DNA from 3 places in the Mesorhizobium sp. WSM4837 genome. Region 1 is predicted to be linked to each of the others. Evidence: predicted binding sites of a transcription regulator. Region 1 holds the regulator's gene; each other region holds the start of a gene.
The links. Region 1 encodes PhoB, which activates phosphate uptake and scavenging genes when phosphate is short. Its sites were predicted from a motif close to TGTCATNNANCTGTCAT; they were not measured.

Region 1 (6,352 bases):
GATGGCCGAGGCATCCTGCGCAAGGATGATCAGCGCGTTGGCGCCCTGCGAGATCAGGCTTTCGACGTCGGTCAGCTGCTTGCCGGGATTGGACTGTGCGTCAGCGGAGATATATTTGTCGCCGGCGGCCTCGATCGCCGCCTTCATGGCGGCTTCGTCGGTCTTCCAACGCTCTTCCTGGAAGTTCGACCACGAAACGCCAATGACCTTGTCCTTGGCCTGCGCGGCCGACGCGAGCGTCAGCGACATGGCGACCCCCGCCAGAATGGCGGCTGCGAATCTCTTCATGATATTCCTCCCTGCGCCGCGTAGGGCGCGACCAACTGGCCCGAAGGCCGGCACAAAGGCTCTATTTTTTCGAGCCTCGAAAAAATACTGGTCCAACGCCGAAGCACTGTCAACACCAATTCTGATGGATTTTAACGTCCTGTCGGGCTTTTTTTCGAGGCTCGGAATAAATAATGACAGCCCCTTCTGCTTCTGCCAGTATTTGTCCGACATACCGACGGCTTCCGATTCATGAGCGGCCGCGGCAATGAGGAGGAAACAAAAAATGTCGGTGGGAATCCGTCATGACGATCTGCGCCGGCGCAACCGGGCGATGGTGATTTCGGCCGTGCGCCGGGCAGGCCAGCCGTCGCGGACCGAGATCGCCGCGACCACCGGCCTCAGCCATTCGACCATATCGGCGATCTCTGCCGACCTGATCCAGGAAGGCATCCTGGCCGAGAGCAAGGCGAGCGAGACGGTTTCGCTGAAACGCGGCCGGCCGCAGGTCGGCCTCAGCCTCAATCCGCAAGCCGCTGCGGTGTTGGCCGTCGTGTTGTCGCTGAATTTCCTGTCGGTCGCCGTCATCGATTATGCCGGACAAGTGGTCGCCGAGGAACAGCGCCGGCTGGACACGCTGACCATGTCGCGTGACGCGCTGATCGAGGAATGTGTCGCCATCGTCCGGCGCCGGCTCGAAGATCCCGACCTCGATGTCCAAAGCGTCGCCCGCATCGCGCTGGCGATCCAGGGCATCACCGATTCCCACGCGCGCGCCATGTTGTGGTCGCCGATCACGCCGCAGACGAACATCGCCTTCGCCGACATTCTGGAACGCGAGTTCGGCATCCCGGCCATCATGGAGAACGACTGCAACATGATGGCCGTGGCGCTGCGCTGGCGCCACCCGGATCGCTACCGCGACGATTTCATCGCCATCCTGCTCTCGCACGGCATCGGTATGGGGCTGGTGCTGAAGGGCGAGCTGTTCACCGGCACCCACTCCTCAGGCGGCGAATTCGGCCACATGATCCATCGGCCGGGCGGCGCGCTTTGCCGCTGCGGGCGGCGCGGCTGCGTCGAGGCTTATGCCGGCAACTACGCCATCTGGCGCAACGCAAGGCTGTTGAGCGAGAACGCCGAGCCGGTCGCCGATGTCAGCGACGCCGACATGCGGGCCTTGGCGGCCCGGGCGCGCGAGATGGACGGACCGGAGCGCGAAGCCTACCGCAAGGCCGGCGAGGCGCTCGGCTTCGGGCTCGGCAGCCTGTTTGCGCTGATCGATCCGGCGCCGGTGGCCATGGTCGGCGCCAGCGCTGCCGCCTTCGACCTGATCGAGCCGGCCCTGCGCGAGGCCATCGCCCAGACCGCCGGCGGCCAGCATTCGGGTTCGATTTCCTTCGACACCGAGCCGAACGAGCTGCCGCTGATCCGCGAAGGCTGCGCCATGCGGGCGCTAAGCTTCGTCGACCAGGAGATTTTCGCGCCGAGCATCCAGGCACGAGCCGGCTCGGTCGGAAAGAACGTGGCTTGAAGGATTCCCGGGTCGCGACTTGGGGTGTGTTGAGATTCAGGTCAGGCCGAGTCGAGAATGGTGGGTTCCGAGAACCGGAGCGGAGCGTACTTTTGGGTACGTGAGCCCGCGCATGACCCCGAAATCGAGATCGATTTCGGAAAGGTCGTGCGCAAAATCAAAGTTCTACAGCGTCCTTTGCGTGCCCAACAGGGCGCGCGGCGCTGTAGGTAAGCGCAGGAAGCCGCCGTTCGCAGGCCGGCATCACCTGAATATCAGCACATCCCTAGCTAGTCTTCCCTGATCGCATAGCCGGCGCCGCGGATGGTGCGGATGACATCGGGCATGCGACCATTGTTGACCGCCTTGCGCAACCGGCCGACATGGACGTCCACCGTGCGCTCGTCGATGTAGATCGTCTCGCCCCAGACATTGTCGAGCAACTGACTGCGCGAGAAGACCCGGCCCGGGTGGCGCATCATGAATTCGAGCAGCCGGAATTCGGTCGGCCCGAGCCGGATCTCGCTCTTCTTGCGATAGACCCGGTGCGATTCACGATCGAGCATGATGTCGCCGACCTTGAGCACGCTGGACAGCACTTCCGGCTTGGCGCGGCGCAGCAGCGCCTTGACCCTGGCCATGAATTCCGGTGTCGAGAACGGCTTGACCAGATAGTCGTCGGCTCCGGTCGAAAGGCCGCGCACCCGGTCGCTCTCCTCGCCGCGCGCGGTCAGCATGATGATCGGCAGCCGCTCGGTTTCGGGGCGCACCCGAAGGCGCCGGCAAAGCTCGATGCCGGAAACCGCCGGCACCATCCAGTCGAGCACCAAAAGATCGGGCACGTTTTCCTGCAGCCGGATTTCGGCCTCGTCACCGCGCGTCACCACCTCGACCTGATAGCCTTCGGATTCCAGATTGTAACGGAGGAGGACGCCTAGCGGCTCTTCATCCTCCACCACCATGATGCGCGGCGCGATCATCGGCCGGTCACTCCTGTCATGTCGCCGGCGCCGACATCGTCGTTTCGTCGAGCTTCGGGCGATCTGCCGGCAATTGCTGCCCGGTCACGACAAAATAGGCGTTTTCGGCAATGTTGGTGACATGATCGCCGATACGCTCGAGATTCTTGGCGCAGAACAGAAGGTGCGTGCAGGCGGTGATGTTGCGCGGATCCTCCATCATGTAAGTCAGGAGTTCGCGAAAAACCGCCGTATATTTCACGTCGATCTTCTGGTCGTCGGCGCGCAGTTCCTTCAACGCGCCGGCATCGCGCGACACATAGTGCTCGACCACGCCGCGCAGCTGCACAAGAACGAGATCCGCCATCGCGTCGATACCGTGCGACAGATTACGCGGCGTCGCGCTCTGCCCGACTGCGCTGACCCGCTTGGCAATGTTCTTGGCCAGATCGCCGATGCGCTCGAGATCGCCCGCCATGCGGATTGCGCCAACCACGGCGCGCAGATCCTGCGCCATCGGCTGCCGCTTGGCGATCAGCGTGATCGCGCTGTCGTCGAGCTCGCGCTGCCGCGCATCCATGATGGCGTCATCCGAGACGACGCGCTGCGCCATCGCATTGTCCGACGCAAGCAACGCGCGGATCGAGGCCGCGACCATTGCGGCGGCGAGCTCGTCCATGTCGCGGATCAGCCGGTCGATGTGCTCCAGTTCCTCGTCGAAAGATGCGACGGTGTGTTCACCCATGGTGCTGTCCTCGTGTTCGAAATTCGCCGGACCGCTCAGCCGAACCGGCCGGTGATGTAGTCCTGGGTGCGCTTGTCGTCGGGGTTGGTGAACATCTTGTCGGTCGCGCCCTCCTCGACCAGATAGCCGAGATGGAACATCGCCGTGCGTTGCGACACGCGCGCCGCCTGCTGCATCGAATGGGTGACGATGACGATCGTATAGTTCTGGCGCAGTTCGTCGATCAGTTCCTCGACGCGGGCGGTGGCGATCGGATCGAGCGCCGAACAGGGCTCGTCCATCAGGATCACTTCCGGCGACACCGCGATGGCGCGCGCGATGCACAGGCGCTGCTGCTGTCCGCCGGACAGTCCAGTACCCGACTCGAGCAGGCGATCCTTGACCTCGTTGAACAGGCCGGCCTTCTTCAGGCTCGATTCGACGATGCCGTCCAACTCGGCCTTGCTCCTGGCCAGGCCGTGGATGCGCGGACCGTAGGCGACGTTTTCGTAGATCGACTTCGGAAACGGGTTCGGCTTCTGGAATACCATGCCCACGCGAGCTCGCAACTCGACGACATCGATTTTCGGGTCGTAGACGTTCTCGCCGTCGAGCGTGATCTTGCCGCTCACCCGCGCGATATCGATGGTGTCGTTCATTCGGTTCAGGCAACGCAGGAACGTCGACTTGCCACAGCCCGATGGCCCGATCAACGCCGTCACCTGATGCTCGCGGACATCGAGATCGACGTCGAACAGAGCTCGCTTCTCGCCGTAGTGAACAGAGACCTTTTCGCCCTTCATCTTGATCGAAGGGGCGTTGGTTGCGCTGCTCAGTTTCTGCTCGACGCCGGCTTCCGTCATGATGTTCATATCCTCTACTCCTTACCAGCGCCGCTCGAAGCGCCTGCGCAGTATCACCGCGATGGCATTCATGATGACCAAAAACACCAGCAAAATCAAAATCGCCGCCGAAGTCTTCTGCTGGAACCCCGCTTCCGGGAAATCCGCCCACATGAAAATCTGCACCGGCAGGATCGTCGCGGGATCGGTGAAGCCGCCGGGAATGTCGACGATGAAGGCGACCATGCCGATCATCAGCAACGGCGCGGTTTCACCGAGCGCATGCGCCATTCCGAGGATGGTGCCGGTCATGATGCCCGGCATCGCCAGCGGCAGCACGTGATGGAATACGGTCTGGACCTTGGACGCTCCGATGCCAAGCGCCGCCTCGCGGATCGACGGGGGCACGGCGCGCAGCGAAGCGCGCGAGGCGATAATGATGATCGGCAGGGTCATCAGCGCCAGCACCATGCCGCCGACCAACGGGGCTGAGCGCGGCATGCCGAAGAAATTCAAGAATACGGCAAGTCCAAGCAGGCCGAAGACGATCGAAGGCACCGCCGCCAGATTATTGATATTCACTTCGATCATCGTCGTCAGCCGGTTCTTGGGCGCAAATTCCTCAAGATAGATCGCCGCTGAAACGCCGATCGGGAAGGCTATGGCGAGGGTTACGATCATGGTCAGGAACGATCCGACGACCGCGCCCCAGACACCGGCCAATTCCGGCTCGCGGCTTGCGCCGGTGAAGAAGAAGATCGAGTTGAACCGGCTTTCGATCAGGCCAGCGCTCTTCAGTGTGTCGAGCCAGACGATCACCTTGTCCGAAATCTTTCGCGATGCTTCCGGCGTCTCGATGACGCGCAGGAATGCCTGGCCGCTCGCGGCGGGCGCCGTGCTGTCCAGCGCCTCGATCACCGTGCCCTTTGCGATCACCGTGCCGTTGGCCGCAGGCGACAGCGAGGTCAGCTTGACCGTGCCGCCATTGAACGCGACCAGCAGCGACGACGCGCCGCTCGTCAGCGTAAACATGCCGTTTTCGCCCTCGGTCGCACCATGGCCGCGCGCCAGCGCCAGCATGGCATCGTCGCCGAAGGTCAGATCGATGTCGCCGCTGGTTTCCGAAGGCGTGACGCTTGTCGAAATCGCTTCGTCCGAACCGACGTCGGCAAGCAAACCCTTGAGGTAGAGGTCGGCAAAATCATCAAGTGGAACCGCATAGTCCACCGTTCCTCCGAGCATCCCCGGATCAGCCGCAATATCCTTGCGCAGGAACACGCCTGTGCCGGTGGAAATCAGCCCGCGCAGAAGGCGCTTGTCCTGGCGGCTCTTCACATCCGGAAATTTTGCCGTAAGCGCTTCCTGAGCGATGGCGTCGTAGTTCACTTCATCGAGTTTCGCCGGGTCGGCCTTGGCCGCTGAAAGATCGATCGGCAGCGTCACATAGTTCTGCCGCAGCGCCGGAATCGCCTGCGTGACGATCGTCGACAGGAGCAGCACAAGGAACAAGCCGGCCAACGCGACAGCTGCAGCGCCAAGCCATTTGAACCATTTTTCCGTGCGGTAGCGGCCCTTCAGCCGCGCCTTCGCGGCATCGTCGGTATGAACGCTGACCGGCCGTCCGACGGCGCCGAATGACGAGATCGCATCAGTCATATTGCTCTCGGTATTTCTGGACGACGCGCAAAGCGACGATGTTGAGGGTAAGCGTGATGCAGAACAGCACCAGGCCGAGTGCGAAGGCTGCAAGCGTCTTGGCGCTGTCGAACTCCTGGTCGCCCACAAGCAGCGTCACGATCTGCACGGTCACGGTGGTGACCGCTTCGAGCGGATTTGCCGTGAGGTTTGCCGCCAGCCCCGCCGCCATGACTACGATCATCGTTTCGCCGATTGCGCGGCTGACGGCAAGCAGCATCGCCGAAACGATGCCCGGAAGGGCAGCGGGAAGGACCACCTTGCGGATGGTTTCCGACTTGGTCGCGCCGAGGCCCGCGGAACCGTCTCTCAGGGATTGCGGAACGGCGTTGATCACATCGTCGGAAAGCGA
Region 2 (6,352 bases), on a different contig from region 1:
GGCGTTGCGTGCCTGCCGCGCACGACGTGCATCAAGACGATGGAGGCGTGATATGTATGTCGCGGTAAAAGGCGGTGAAGCGGCTATTGCCAACGCCCACGCCCTGCTCGCCGATCGCCGCCGCGGCGACCGTTCCGTGCCGGCGCTGCGCCTCGACCAGATCGTCGAGCAGCTGGCGCTCGGCGTCGACCGGGTGATGAGCGAAGGTTCGCTCTACGACCGTGAATTGGCGGCGCTGGCCATCGTTCAGGCGCGCGGCGACATGATAGAGGCGATCTTCCTGGTTCGCGCCTATCGCACCACGCTGCCGCGCTTCGGCTACACCAGGGCGATCGACACCGGCGCGATGCTGGTCGAGCGGCGCGTGTCGGCGACCTACAAGGATCTTCCCGGCGGCCAGCTTCTCGGCCCGACCTTCGACTACACCCACCGGCTGCTCGATCCCGAGCTTGCCGCCGGTGGCGACGTCGCCGAGCCGCTGCAGCGTGCCAGCGACGCGGACGCCATGCCGCGTGTCTCCGCCATCCTCGCCCGCGAAGGCCTGATCGAGCCCGATGGCGACATGCCGCAGGACCATATCCCGGGCGACATCACCCGCGAGCCGCTGGAGTTCCCGATGGCGCGCGACATCCGCCTGCAGGCGCTGTCACGCGGCGACGAGGGTTTTTTGCTGGCGCTCGGCTACTCCACCCAGCGCGGCTATGCCCGCAACCATCCGTTCGTCGGTGAGGTTCGCATCGGCGAGGTCGAGCTGGAACTCGACGTGCCGGAGCTGCCTTTCGCCGTACCGCTCGGTACTGCGCGTGTCACCGAGTGCCAGATGGTCAACCAGTTCAAGGGCTCGGCCAAGGCGCCGCCGCAATTCACCCGCGGCTACGGCCTCGTCTTCGGCCAGAGCGAGCGCAAGGCGATGGCCATGGCGCTCTGCGACCGCGCGCTTCGCGCAACCGAACTCGGCGAAGATGTCGTCGCCGCTGCCCAGGACGAGGAATTCGTCATCTCGCATTCCGACAATGTCCAGGCGACCGGCTTCGTCGAGCATCTGAAGCTGCCGCACTATGTCGACTTCCAGGCCGAGCTCGACCTGGTGCGCCGCATGCGCGCCGAGCACGACGCGCGCGAGAATGCCGGCAAGGTCGAAGAAAAAAGGGAGGCCGCGGAATGACCGCACAACCGACCGATATCGCAACCTACAACTTCGCCTATCTCGACGAGCAGACCAAGCGGATGATCCGCCGCGCGATCCTCAAGGGCATCGCCATTCCCGGCTATCAGGTGCCGTTCGCCTCACGGGAAATGCCGATGCCCTATGGCTGGGGCACCGGCGGCGTCCAGGTTACCGCTTCGATCATCGGCCCGGACGATGTGCTGAAGGTCATCGATCAGGGCGCCGACGATACCACCAATGCGGTTTCGATCCGCGCCTTCTTCAAGAAGGTCGCAAATGTCGCCGTCACCACCGACACGGCGAAGGCGACCATCATCCAGACCCGCCACCGCATCCCCGAGCACCCGCTGACCGCAGGCCAGGTGCTGGTCTATCAGGTGCCGATTCCCGAGCCGCTGCGCTTCCTCGAGCCGCGCGAGACGGAAACGCGCAAAATGCATGCGCTGGAGGAATACGGCCTCATGCATGTAAAACTCTACGAAGACATCGCCAGGCACGGCCGCATCGCCACCACCTATGCCTACCCGGTCAAGGTCGAGGGTCGCTATGTGATGGACCCGTCGCCGACGCCGAAGTTCGATAACCCGAAAATGCACCGTTCGCCGGCCCTGCAACTGTTTGGTGCCGGCCGCGAAAAGCGCATCTATGCGCTGCCGCCTTTCACCGACGTCGTCAGCCTCGACTTCGAGGACCATCCGTTCGAGGTGCAGACCTTCGACCAGCCCTGCGCACTGTGCGCGGCCGAAAACGTCTATCTCGATGAGGTCATCCTCGACGACCATGGCGGCCACATGTTCGTCTGCTCCGATACCGACCATTGCGAGAAGCGGCGCGAGCAAGGCCATCGCGGCCACCTTGCGCCCGAGACCCCTCCTGCCCTGGAAAAAACGGAGCCGGCGCAATGAGCGACGAGCCGCTGCTGCGCGTCTCCGCGCTGTCCAAGTTCTACGGTTCGCGCATAGGTTGCGAGAACGTCAGCTTCGACCTGTGGCCGGGCGAGGTGCTGGCAGTGGTCGGCGAATCCGGATCCGGCAAGACGACGCTGCTCAACTGCCTGTCGACCAGATTGTTGCCGAGCTCCGGCACCGCCAGCTACCGCATGCGCGACGGCCAGTTCCGCGAGCTTTACCGCATGAGCGAGGCCGAGCGCCGCTTCCTGATGCGCACCGACTGGGGTTTTGTTCACCAGAACCCGGCCGACGGGCTGCGCATGACGGTGTCGGCCGGGGCCAATGTCGGCGAGCGGCTGATGGCGGTCGGCGACCGCCACTACGGAAAAATCCGCGCCACCGCCGTCGACTGGCTGTCGCGCGTCGAGATCGACGAGGACCGCATCGACGACGAACCGCGCGCCTTTTCCGGCGGCATGCGCCAGCGCCTGCAGATCGCCCGCAACCTCGTCACCGGGCCGCGACTGGTGTTCATGGACGAGCCGACCGGCGGCCTCGACGTCTCGGTGCAGGCGCGCCTGCTCGACCTGTTGCGCGGCCTGGTCACCGATCTCGGCCTGGCGGCGATCGTCGTCACCCACGACCTTGCGGTGGCGCGTCTGCTGTCGCAACGCATGATGGTGATGAAGGACGGCCGCGTCGTCGAAAGCGGCCTCACCGACCGCGTGCTTGACGATCCCCGCGCGCCCTACACCCAGCTTCTCGTTTCTTCCATTCTGCAGGTGTGATCATGGCAACCCCGCTCGTCGTCTCCGATGTCGCCAAGAGCTTCACCATGCATCTGCGTGACGGCATCAGACTGCCGGTCGTCGCCGGCGTGTCGTTCTCGATCAGGAGCGGCGAATGTGCCGTGCTCGGCGGCCCCTCCGGCGCCGGCAAGAGCTCGATCCTGAAGATGCTCTACGGCAACTATGCCGTCGATGCAGGCCAGATCATCGTCCAGCACGAGGACGGGCTCATCGATCTGGCGACGGCCAGCCCACGCACCGTGCTTGCCGTGCGCCGGCTCACGATCGGCTATGTCAGCCAGTTCCTGCGCACAGTGCCGCGCGTCTCGGCGCTGGATGTCGTCGCCGAACCGCTGGTCGAGCGCGGCGAGGACCGCGAGGTCGCGCGCGGCAAGGCACGCGCCTTGCTGGCGCAACTCAACCTGCCGGAAAGGCTCTGGGCACTGCCGCCGGCGACCTTTTCCGGCGGCGAGCAACAGCGCGTCAACATCGCGCGCGGCTTCATCACCGAGCACCCGATCCTGCTGCTTGACGAGCCGACCGCTTCGCTCGACGCCAGCAACCGCGACGTGGTGATTGCGCTGATCGCGGCCAAGAAGGCGGCCGGCGTCGCCCTGCTTGGCATCTTCCACGATCACGACGTGCGCGAGGCAGTGGCCGACCGCGTCATCGACGTGACCGCTTTTGCCGCCGGGAAAATCGCCGCATGACCAGAAAACTGTCGGAAACGCCGCTTGTCCACGAGACAGCGGAAGTCGACAACTCGACGCTCGGCCGCTGGACCGAGATCGCCGAACGCTGCCGGCTTTCGGAAAGTACGCTCGGCGACTATTCCTACATGATGCAGGACTGCAGCGCCTGGTGCGCGACGATCGGCAAATTCGCCAACATCGCCGCCAGTGTGCGCATCAACGCCACCAACCATCCGACCTGGCGGCCGACGCTGCACCATTTCACCTATCGCGCCTCTGACTATTGGGACGACGCCGAGCACGAGAGCGAATTCTTTGCCCAGCGCCGCGCCAAACGGGTCACCATCGGCCACGACACCTGGCTTGGCCACGGCTCGACCATCCTGCCCGGCGTCAGCGTCGGCGACGGTGCGGCGGTCGGCGCCGGCGCCGTGGTATCGAAAGACGTCGCGCCCTACACCATCGTCGGCGGCGTGCCGGCCAAACCGATCCGCGAACGCTTCGACCGCCGCACTGCGGAACGCTATCAGGCACTTGCCTGGTGGGATTGGGACCACGCCCGCCTGCGCGCCGCGCTCGACGATTTTCGCCAGTTATCGGCGGAGGCGTTTTTGGAGAAGCATGGCGGTTAGTGAATGGTGAATGGTCAATAGTGAATGGCGGCAGGGAAGCCGTTCTTGTCACCATTCACCATTCACCATTCACCATTCACCATTCACCATTCACCATTCACCATTCACTTGATCGAACCGCGTCCGCCGGCTCGCCTCCTTCCAGGCTGTGGACGGTAACAAAACTGACATCAATCCGACACCGCGGTTTCATGCGGCTGCGCTAGCCAAGGCTAACAGACCTTCGAAACGCGACTGGACTGGAACTTGCCTATGTCAGCAACCTCAGCCACGCTCGAAATCCGCGGCGTCACCCGTCGGTTTGGCAGGAACACCGCCGTCAGCAATGTCGACATCTCGATCCCTCAAGGCCAGATGGTCGGCATCATCGGCCGCTCGGGCGCCGGCAAATCGACGCTTTTGCGCATGATTAACCGCCTCATCGATCCGAGCCAAGGCTCGATTTTCTTTGACGGCGCCGAAGTCTCGAGCCTGCGCGGTTCGCTGCTCAGGCGCTGGCAGCGCGATTGCGCCATGATCTTTCAGCAATTCAACCTGGTGCCGCGTCTCGACGTGCTGACCAATGTGCTGCTCGGGCGGCTCAATCACCGCTCGACCGTTGTCAATCTGCTCGGTGTCTTCTCCCGCGAGGAACGGGCCGAGGCAATCGCCGCGCTCGAACGTCTCGACATCGCCGGCACGGCGCTTCAGCCGGCCGGCACCTTGTCCGGCGGCCAGCAGCAGCGCGTTGCGATTGCCCGCGCCATGATGCAGCAGCCGAAAGTCATCCTCGCCGACGAGCCGATCGCCTCGCTCGACCCGCTCAATGCCAAGGTGGTGATGGATTCGCTGCAGGACATCAATCTGCGCGAGGGCCTCACCGTGGTCACCAATCTGCACACGCTGGATACCGCGCGCACCTATTGCAACCGCATCATCGGCATGGCCGCCGGCAAGGTGGTGTTCGACGGTCCGCCCGAAGAACTCAATCGGGAGGCCGTGCGCATGGTCTATGGCGCCGACAGCAATGGCGGCGAAATCTCCGAGGCGATCACTTCGACCAGCGTCACCATCAAGCAAAAAATCGCCGCATCCGCCGGACCGCTCGAGCCCGCATTTCCCGGCTACTAGATCCACGATCCCGCAAGTGGATACCAGTATACGAGTATACGAAAGCAGACGACGAAAGAGCGCCTGGACCGCCAGTCCGCATCAAGGCCGGGCATAAAAAAGCGCCGTCAAAATTCGAACGCTGCCGGCGCGATGCCGGAACCAACAGGAGAGACGCGAAATGTTTAGAAAAATACTTTTCGGTGCCGTTTCCATCCTCGCCATGGCGATGGGCGCAGTCCAGGCACAGGACCTGAAGGAATTCCGCGTCGGCATTCTGGGCGGCGAGAACGAAGCCGACCGCCTGCGCAACTACCAGTGCTTCGCCGACCACATCAAGCAAGTCCTCGGCGTCGAAAAAGTTTCGCTGTTCCCAGCCGCTGACTACGACGGCGTCATCCAGGGCCTGCTCGGCGGCACGCTCGACTTTGCCGATCTCGGCGCTTCCGCCTACGCCAAGGTCTATCTCGAAAACAAGGACGCTGTTCAACCGATCCTGACGACGATCCAGACCGACGGCTCGACCGGCTACCGTGCGGTCATGGTCGCGCGTGCTGATTCCGGCATCAAGACGCTCGCCGACATGAAGGGCAAGAAACTCGGTTTCGCCGATCCCGATTCGACTTCTGGTTACCTGATCCCGGTCACGTCACTGCCCAAGGACATCGGCATGGATGTGAAGAGCTACTTCGCGTCGACCGGTTTCGGCGGCGGCCATGAACAGCTTGTCCTTGAAGTCCTGAAGGGCACGTTCGATGCCGGCACCACCTGGGCCTCCGGCGTCGGCGACTTCAACGACGGCTATAGCTCGGGCAATCTGCGCAAGATGGTCGACAAGGGCGTCCTCAAGATGGATGACCTCGTCGAACTGTGGCAGTCGCCGCTGATCCCGAACGGCCCGCTGGTATTGCGTACGTCGATCGACGCCGGCGCCAGGCAGAAGATCACCGATTTCTTGACCAAGCTCCCGGAAACCGATCCGGCTTGTTTCTCGGCAATTCAAGGCGGCGATTACAAGGGCTATTCGCCGGTTACCCCGGAATTCTACCAGCCGATCATCGACGCCCGTAAGGCGAAGATCGGCTCGTAAGGC
Region 3 (6,352 bases), on a different contig from region 1:
AGGCCGGGTGGTCGTTGAGCGGATAGACCAGCCGGGTCGGACCTTGCGTGCGCCGGGTCAGCAATTTTCCATTCTGGCGGGTGGCAAGCAGGAGAGGACCTTCCGTCCAATCCTGGCGCGGAATTATCTGCACATATTCGTCCACCGCCCGCAGAACAACGGAATCCTCGCCTTCCAATCCAACGAGCTTGAGCACGTCGCGGAACAGGACGCCTTCAAATGTCAGCTGCCCTTTTTCAAATGGACTTGCGGTGGTGACCCGGTAGAGACCGAGCTTTTCCAGCTGTCGCAACGTGACTGGGACCGACTTGCCGTTGTTCTGAACATTGAAGGCCACAGTGTCTGGCGATTCCGGGAGATCAACGGGCTCCAACGCCCCGGCCGGCAAGATGCAAAAGGCCAGGACTGCCAGCATGATCAGACTGCGCTTGAGCGATGAACGTCCGGTGTTGAGCAAGGATGACATGCGCAATCCTTTTCTTCTCGATGGGCCAGCACCCAGCCGTCGCCTGACTTTCATTCGGGCGGGTTCAACATTGCCATGAATGTCTGATTTTTCCGTTAGCCCTGTTCGGCCAACGAACGGTTGATTGGCGCGCAGCGGCGACCTGCCGATCTCCGCTCGTGGCGGAGATGGCCGGCATGAAGGATCGCGGCCTCATTCCAGCTTGGGTTCCTCGCCCCCACGAAGTGGTCCATTGTTGTGGGGCGAGATGCCTGCCAGGGCAGAGGGGGTTGAAGGATCGCCGGCCTTCGAGCTCACGTCTTCTCGCCGGTCGGCCTGATGAAATGGCCGAGCAAATCCATCGGCACCGGAAACACCACCGTCGACGAGCGTTCACCGGCGATGTCATGGAGCGCCTCGAAATAGCGCAGCTGCATGGCCTGCGGGGTCTCGGACAGCATCTTGCCGGCCTCGACGAGTTTTGCCGCCGCCTGCTGTTCGCCGTCGGCATTGATCACTTTCGCACGCCGCAGCCGTTCGGCCTCGGCCTGCTTGGCGATGGCGCGGACCATGTTCTCGTTGAGGTCGACATGCTTGATCTCGACATCGGAGACCTTGATGCCCCAGGCATCGGTCCGCTGATCGAGGATCTCCTGGATATCGCTGTTGAGCTTGTCGCGTTCGGCCAGCATTTCATCGAGTTCATGCTTGCCGAGCACCGAGCGCAACGTGGTCTGTGCGAGCTGGTTGGTGGCGGTCATGAAGTCCTCGACCTGGATCACCGCCCGCTCGGCGTCGACGATACGAAAATACAGCACTGCGTTGACCTTCACCGAGACGTTGTCGCGCGAGATCACGTCCTGCGGCGGCACGTCCTGGACCACCACTCGCAGGTCGACCTTCACCATCTGCTGCACGAAAGGGATGAGGATGATCAGGCCGGGCCCCTTGACCCCGGTGAAGCGGCCGAGCGTGAAGACCACACCGCGCTGATATTCCCTCAGGATGCGAATGGCCGCGGACAGGAACATGACCACGACGAGCGCTGCCACCAGATAGGCCACATATCCGAGCATCATTGCCTTGCTCCATCGCTTCGCACATTGCGGCGCCGTATCGTCAGCACGAGACCCCTGACATCAGCCACCTCGACGCTGTCGCCCACCGCAATGGGTTCGTCGGCTTTCGCCCGCCAGCGCTCACCCCGGGCCAGCACGTGTCCCTCGCTGCCCTGCCAGTCGAGGACCTTGGCCGGCAGCCCTTGCATGGCCTGGGCGCCAACACGCGGAACGTTCTTGCGGGCCGCCCACAGACAGCTGCCGGTCAGCAGCGCCAGGCCGAGCGTCAGGATGGCGGCGGTGCCGATGACGGCCCACGACATCTCGAAGCCGGGACCTTCGATCCTGAGCAGCATGGCAGCGCCCAGCAGAAACGCAGCCACGCCTCCCAGCCCAAGCACCACTGTGGGATTAAAGACCTCGACGACGAGGAAGATGATGCCAAGCAGCATCAGGGCAAGGCCGGCATAGCTGATCGGCAGGAGATTGAGCGCATAGAGCCCGAGCAGCAGGCAGATCGTGCCGATCACGCCTGGCGCGACCGCGCCCGGGCTGGTGAACTCGAAGACGAGGCCATAAACGCCGATCAGCATCAGGATGACGGCGATGTTCGGGTCGGTGATGACGGCGAGAAGCCGGATGAGCCAGCCAGGCTCGAGCGTTTCAACCGGCAGCCTTTTGGTCGCCAGCACCTTTTTCCTGCCGGCGATCTCGACCGTCCGGCCGTCGGCCAGCTGAAGCAGTTCGGTCGTGTCGCGGGCGACAAAGTCGATCACATTTTCCTGCAGTGCCGCGCTGGCCGACAGGCTGGCCGCCTCGCGCACCGCCTTTTCACCCCAATCGGCATTGCGCCCGCGCAGTTCGGCCAGGCTGCGGATCAAGGCAACCGCGTCGTTCGTCGCCTTGGCGATCATCGCATTGCCCGCCGGTGGATTCTTCGGGTCCTTGCCGGCTTCCGGGCCATTGTTCTTGTCGTCGCCGGGAAAGGATGGCATCGGCCCGCCCATCTCGATGGGCGTTGCCGCGCCCAGATTGGTGCCGGGCGCCATCGCCGCCACATGGGTTGCGTAGAGGATGTAGGTTCCGGCGCTCGCCGCATGCCCCCCGGCGGGCGCGACATAGCCGATGACGGGAACCGGGGAGGCGAGGATGTCGGCGATGATCTCACGCATGCTGGTGACCAACCCGCCCGGCGTGTTCATCTGCAGGATGAAAACCTCGGCGTTCCGTTCTGCGGCCACCGCCAGCGCTTCCTCGAACTGCATGGCGCTCGCCGGACCGATGGCGCCGTCTATCTCGATGCGCAGCGCAGTCCTCCCTTGGCCGTTTGCTTCTCCTGTTGCTGCGGAAGAAGAACAAACAGCCACAGCGGCTACAAAAGCCGCGGCAATCAGGGCTACACGCGCGAGTTTCACGCTCAAAGCTCCCTATCAGGGATATGGGCTCGATTTTGCCAAAATCCATGCTGCGTCGCGGCGGTGAAGCTGATCCATGGCAACCTTGCGTTGTGCCTAAACCGGTTGGCAGGAAACGGGTGGTTTGTGTGCGCTGCTTCACCCATCTGATGGCAGAAGCCGATGAAGCCAGAGGAGCAGAGCTATGACCATGCACACGGTTCCAGCAGCAGCGGTCCGATCGGCGGAAGCGCGCGTCGCCGGATATGACTGGCAGGCACTGGCCGAGGAGATGAGCTTCTATGGCTGCGCGGTGATGGAAAAGCTGCTGACACCAGAAGAATGCCGGGAGATCGCCGGGCTGTATCCCGACGAAAGCCATTTCCGCAGCCATGTCCACATGGCGCGGCACGGCTTCGGCAAGGGCGAGTACCGCTATTTCCGCTATCCCTTGCCCGAGCTGATCGGCGGCTTGCGCACCGCGCTCTATCCGCGCCTTGCCGCCGTCGCCAACGACTGGAACGAACGCATGGGCGTCGCGCAGCGCTACCCGGACGAACACGCCGCGTTCCTCAAGCAATGCCACGAGCAGGGCCAGACGCGGCCGACGCCGCTCCTGCTGCAATATGGTCCCGGCGACTTCAACTGCCTGCATCAGGATCTCTACGGCGAGCTTGCGTTCCCGCTGCAGGTGGCAATCCTGCTGTCCGAACCGGATAAGGATTTCACCGGCGGCGAGTTCGTGCTGACCGAACAGCGCCCGCGCATGCAGAGCCGCGCCGAGGTGGTGCCGCTGCGCCAGGGCGACGCAGTCGCCTTCGCGGTCCACAATCGTCCGGTCCAGGGCAGCAAAGGCAGCTACCGCGTCAATCTCAGGCACGGCGTCAGCCGGATTCGCTCCGGCCTGCGCCATACCGTCGGCATTATCTTCCACGACGCGAAATAGGGCTGTCCCTGCGTGGAGGCGACCAGCAACTTCGTGCCAAGGGGATCAGTTGTCGGAGTCGGCGCCGCCCCTCATCGCCCTGCCGGGCACTTCTCCCCGTGTGACGGGGAGAAGGGACTGGTCGCACCGTGGCGGATATTCTGCAACGCTGGTGATTGGCGAAACCATCGATGAGAGCGCCCCTCTCCCCGTCACTATACGGGGAGAGGGTGCCGGCAGGCAGGTGAGGGGCAGCGCAAAGCTGAAGCGATTGGCTGCCGAACAATTCTTCAGGCAACCGCGGCAATCGCGGAAAAATAAAAAATCTCACCCGCAAAGATCTTTGTCATCCGATCGTTAACCAAGGTTCATACGGTGAGCGATGTTGTTTCTCTGACGGCGTTCGTTCGCCGGGCGGATGACTGTCGATATCTGCCAAGACTGAAAAGTAGCTATTTGTTCGCGCGTCGGGGGTCGCCATGATGTTTCCAGCAAGCTTTGCATCACTGCGGCGCAAATCGGCGAAGATAAGCGGCGCCATCGCGCTTGCTGTTGGCTTGATGGTCGGGGCCGCTGCGCAGGCTGAGCCTATCCGCGGCGCCGGATCGACACTGGCCGCCCCGATCATCGGCAAATGGGCAACGGCCTACGAGAGCGCCCGCGCCGACGGCGGGGACTATGTCTCGCCCGACTGGAAGGTCGACTACGAAATCGTTGGCTCGCTCGCCGGCGTTCTGCGTCTCGACCAGCCGGACATCGACTTTGCCGCGACGGATGCGCCGATCAATGCCGCCGAACTTGGGAAAGCTGGCCGCCAGCAGTTTCCGATCGTGATGGGCGCCATCGCCGTCGTCGTCAATCTCGACGGCATCGGCCCGGGAAGCCTTCGCCTGACGGGGCCGGTGCTGGCCGACATCTATCTGGGCAAGATCCAGTCATGGTCCGATCCCGCGATCAAGGCGGTGAATCCGGACCTGACGCTGCCCGATCTCAGGATCAGCGTTGTTCACCGCAAGGATGGCTCCGGCTCGACCTTTGTCTTCACCGAATACCTGTCGGCGGTCAGCGGGGAGTGGAAGGCCAAATACGGCGCCAATACACTGATCTCGTGGCCGCTCGGCACTGACGCGGAAGGCACACAGAACCTTATTCAAACCGTGCACGACACGAAGGGCGCGATCGCCTATGCCGAATCCGGCCAGGCCCAGCGCGCCAACCTTGCCTATGCGCTGATCGAGAACAAATCCGGCAAGTTCGTCAAGCCGGAGCCGGAGGGCGTGCAGGCTGCCGCGACATCGATCGACTGGGCGCAAACGACCGACTTCTTCGCTTCGCTGACCGATCGTAACGGCGATGCCGCCTATCCGATCAGCACGGCGGTGTTCGCGGTCGTTCAGGTCTCGGGCCGTTCGGAACATCGCTATCGCCGCGTGCACGACCTTTTCCGGCTCGCCTTCGCGCACGGCGCGGATGACGCCGCCGCGCTCGGCTACGTGCCGCTGCCGAAGGCGCTGGTCGCCCGGATCGAGCAATACTGGGCAGGGCAGGAGCCCGTCGGAAACTGAGCGGAACAACCAGGCTGCTGCTTGGCGCAGCGCCTGAACTGAACGTCATATCGCGCCGTGATGGCGGCTTGTTGGGGACTGCGTGACATGGACATCGATATCTTCAAGGACATCCTCGTGCCGGTGATCGGCGGGTTGGGCATCTTCATGCTCGGCCTCGACTTCATGGCCAACGGCATCCAGGCGCTGTCGGTCAACCGGATGCGCGCCTTTCTCGCCAGGGCCGCCGGAACGCCGATCAAGGGCGTGCTGGCGGGAACGCTGATCACCGGCGTCATCCAGTCGTCGACGGCGATGAGCGTCATGGTCGTCGGCCTGGTCAATGCCGGCGTCATCGCGCTTCGACCGGCGATCAGCGTGATCATGGGCGCCAATATCGGCACCACGCTCGGCAACGGGCTCATCGCCCTGCCGCTCGGTCCGCTCGGGCTGATCCTGGCCGGCGTGTTCTCGCTGATTTACTGCTTTGCCAAAAGCGAGAAGGTCAAGAACATAGCGCTTGCCGGCATGGGCTTCGCGCTGATCTTTTATGGCCTCAACCTGATGACCGGCGGCCTGCGCCCGCTGCGCAATCTGCCCGAAGTCATGGCACTGCTGCAAACACTGACGGCCGACTCCTATCTCAACCTGCTCAAATGCGTGTTCATCGCCGCCGGCGTGACCGCCATGATCCATTCGTCCTCGGCGACGATCGGCATTGTCATGGGCCTTGGCGCTGCCGGCATTCTCGACTGGACGACGGCCGTCGCCTTCTCGCTCGGCGCCGATCTCGGCACCACGATCACCTCGTGGATGGCTTCGCTCAATCTTTCGAAAAACGCCAAGCGCACCGCTTACGCCCACATCTCCTTCAACATCATCGGCGTGTGCATCACCATCCCGCTGTTCTTCGTCTCCATGCAGGTCCTGGAATGGGCCATGCAGTTCTTCGGCGGCGATCCCGCCATTCCGGTGATCGTCGACGG

Region 2: phnC (phosphonate ABC transporter ATP-binding protein) is a predicted target of PhoB. The motif match lies at 4,336-4,352, and genes of this name have one in related genera.
Region 3: pstS (phosphate ABC transporter substrate-binding protein PstS) is a predicted target of PhoB. The motif match lies at 4,167-4,183, and genes of this name have one in related genera.

The regions. Positions count from the first base shown of each region.
Region 1 covers NZ_JBVVQE010000034.1:62,649-69,000, reverse strand. Annotated here, with positions in the region: gene xylF (D-xylose ABC transporter substrate-binding protein) at 1-288, opposite strand, end outside; gene AC0L3D_RS20445 (ROK family protein) at 554-1,801, shown strand; gene phoB (phosphate regulon transcriptional regulator PhoB) at 2,071-2,760, opposite strand; gene phoU (phosphate signaling complex protein PhoU) at 2,777-3,484, opposite strand; gene pstB (phosphate ABC transporter ATP-binding protein PstB) at 3,520-4,335, opposite strand; gene pstA (phosphate ABC transporter permease PstA) at 4,348-5,961, opposite strand; gene pstC (phosphate ABC transporter permease subunit PstC) at 5,954-6,352, opposite strand, start outside.
Region 2 covers NZ_JBVVQE010000076.1:3,669-10,020, reverse strand. Annotated here, with positions in the region: gene phnH (phosphonate C-P lyase system protein PhnH) at 1-51, shown strand, start outside; gene AC0L3D_RS30430 (carbon-phosphorus lyase complex subunit) at 53-1,165, shown strand; gene AC0L3D_RS30425 (alpha-D-ribose 1-methylphosphonate 5-phosphate C-P-lyase PhnJ) at 1,162-2,073, shown strand; gene phnK (phosphonate C-P lyase system protein PhnK) at 2,070-2,846, shown strand; gene phnL (phosphonate C-P lyase system protein PhnL) at 2,849-3,556, shown strand; gene AC0L3D_RS30410 (DapH/DapD/GlmU-related protein) at 3,553-4,170, shown strand; gene phnC (phosphonate ABC transporter ATP-binding protein) at 4,423-5,280, shown strand; gene phnD (phosphonate ABC transporter substrate-binding protein) at 5,441-6,349, shown strand.
Region 3 covers NZ_JBVVQE010000010.1:50,297-56,648, forward strand. Annotated here, with positions in the region: gene AC0L3D_RS08010 (putative pterin-binding protein) at 1-466, opposite strand, end outside; gene AC0L3D_RS08015 (slipin family protein) at 760-1,524, opposite strand; gene AC0L3D_RS08020 (NfeD family protein) at 1,521-2,918, opposite strand; gene AC0L3D_RS08025 (2OG-Fe(II) oxygenase) at 3,103-3,843, shown strand; gene pstS (phosphate ABC transporter substrate-binding protein PstS) at 4,302-5,387, shown strand; gene AC0L3D_RS08035 (Na/Pi cotransporter family protein) at 5,475-6,352, shown strand, end outside.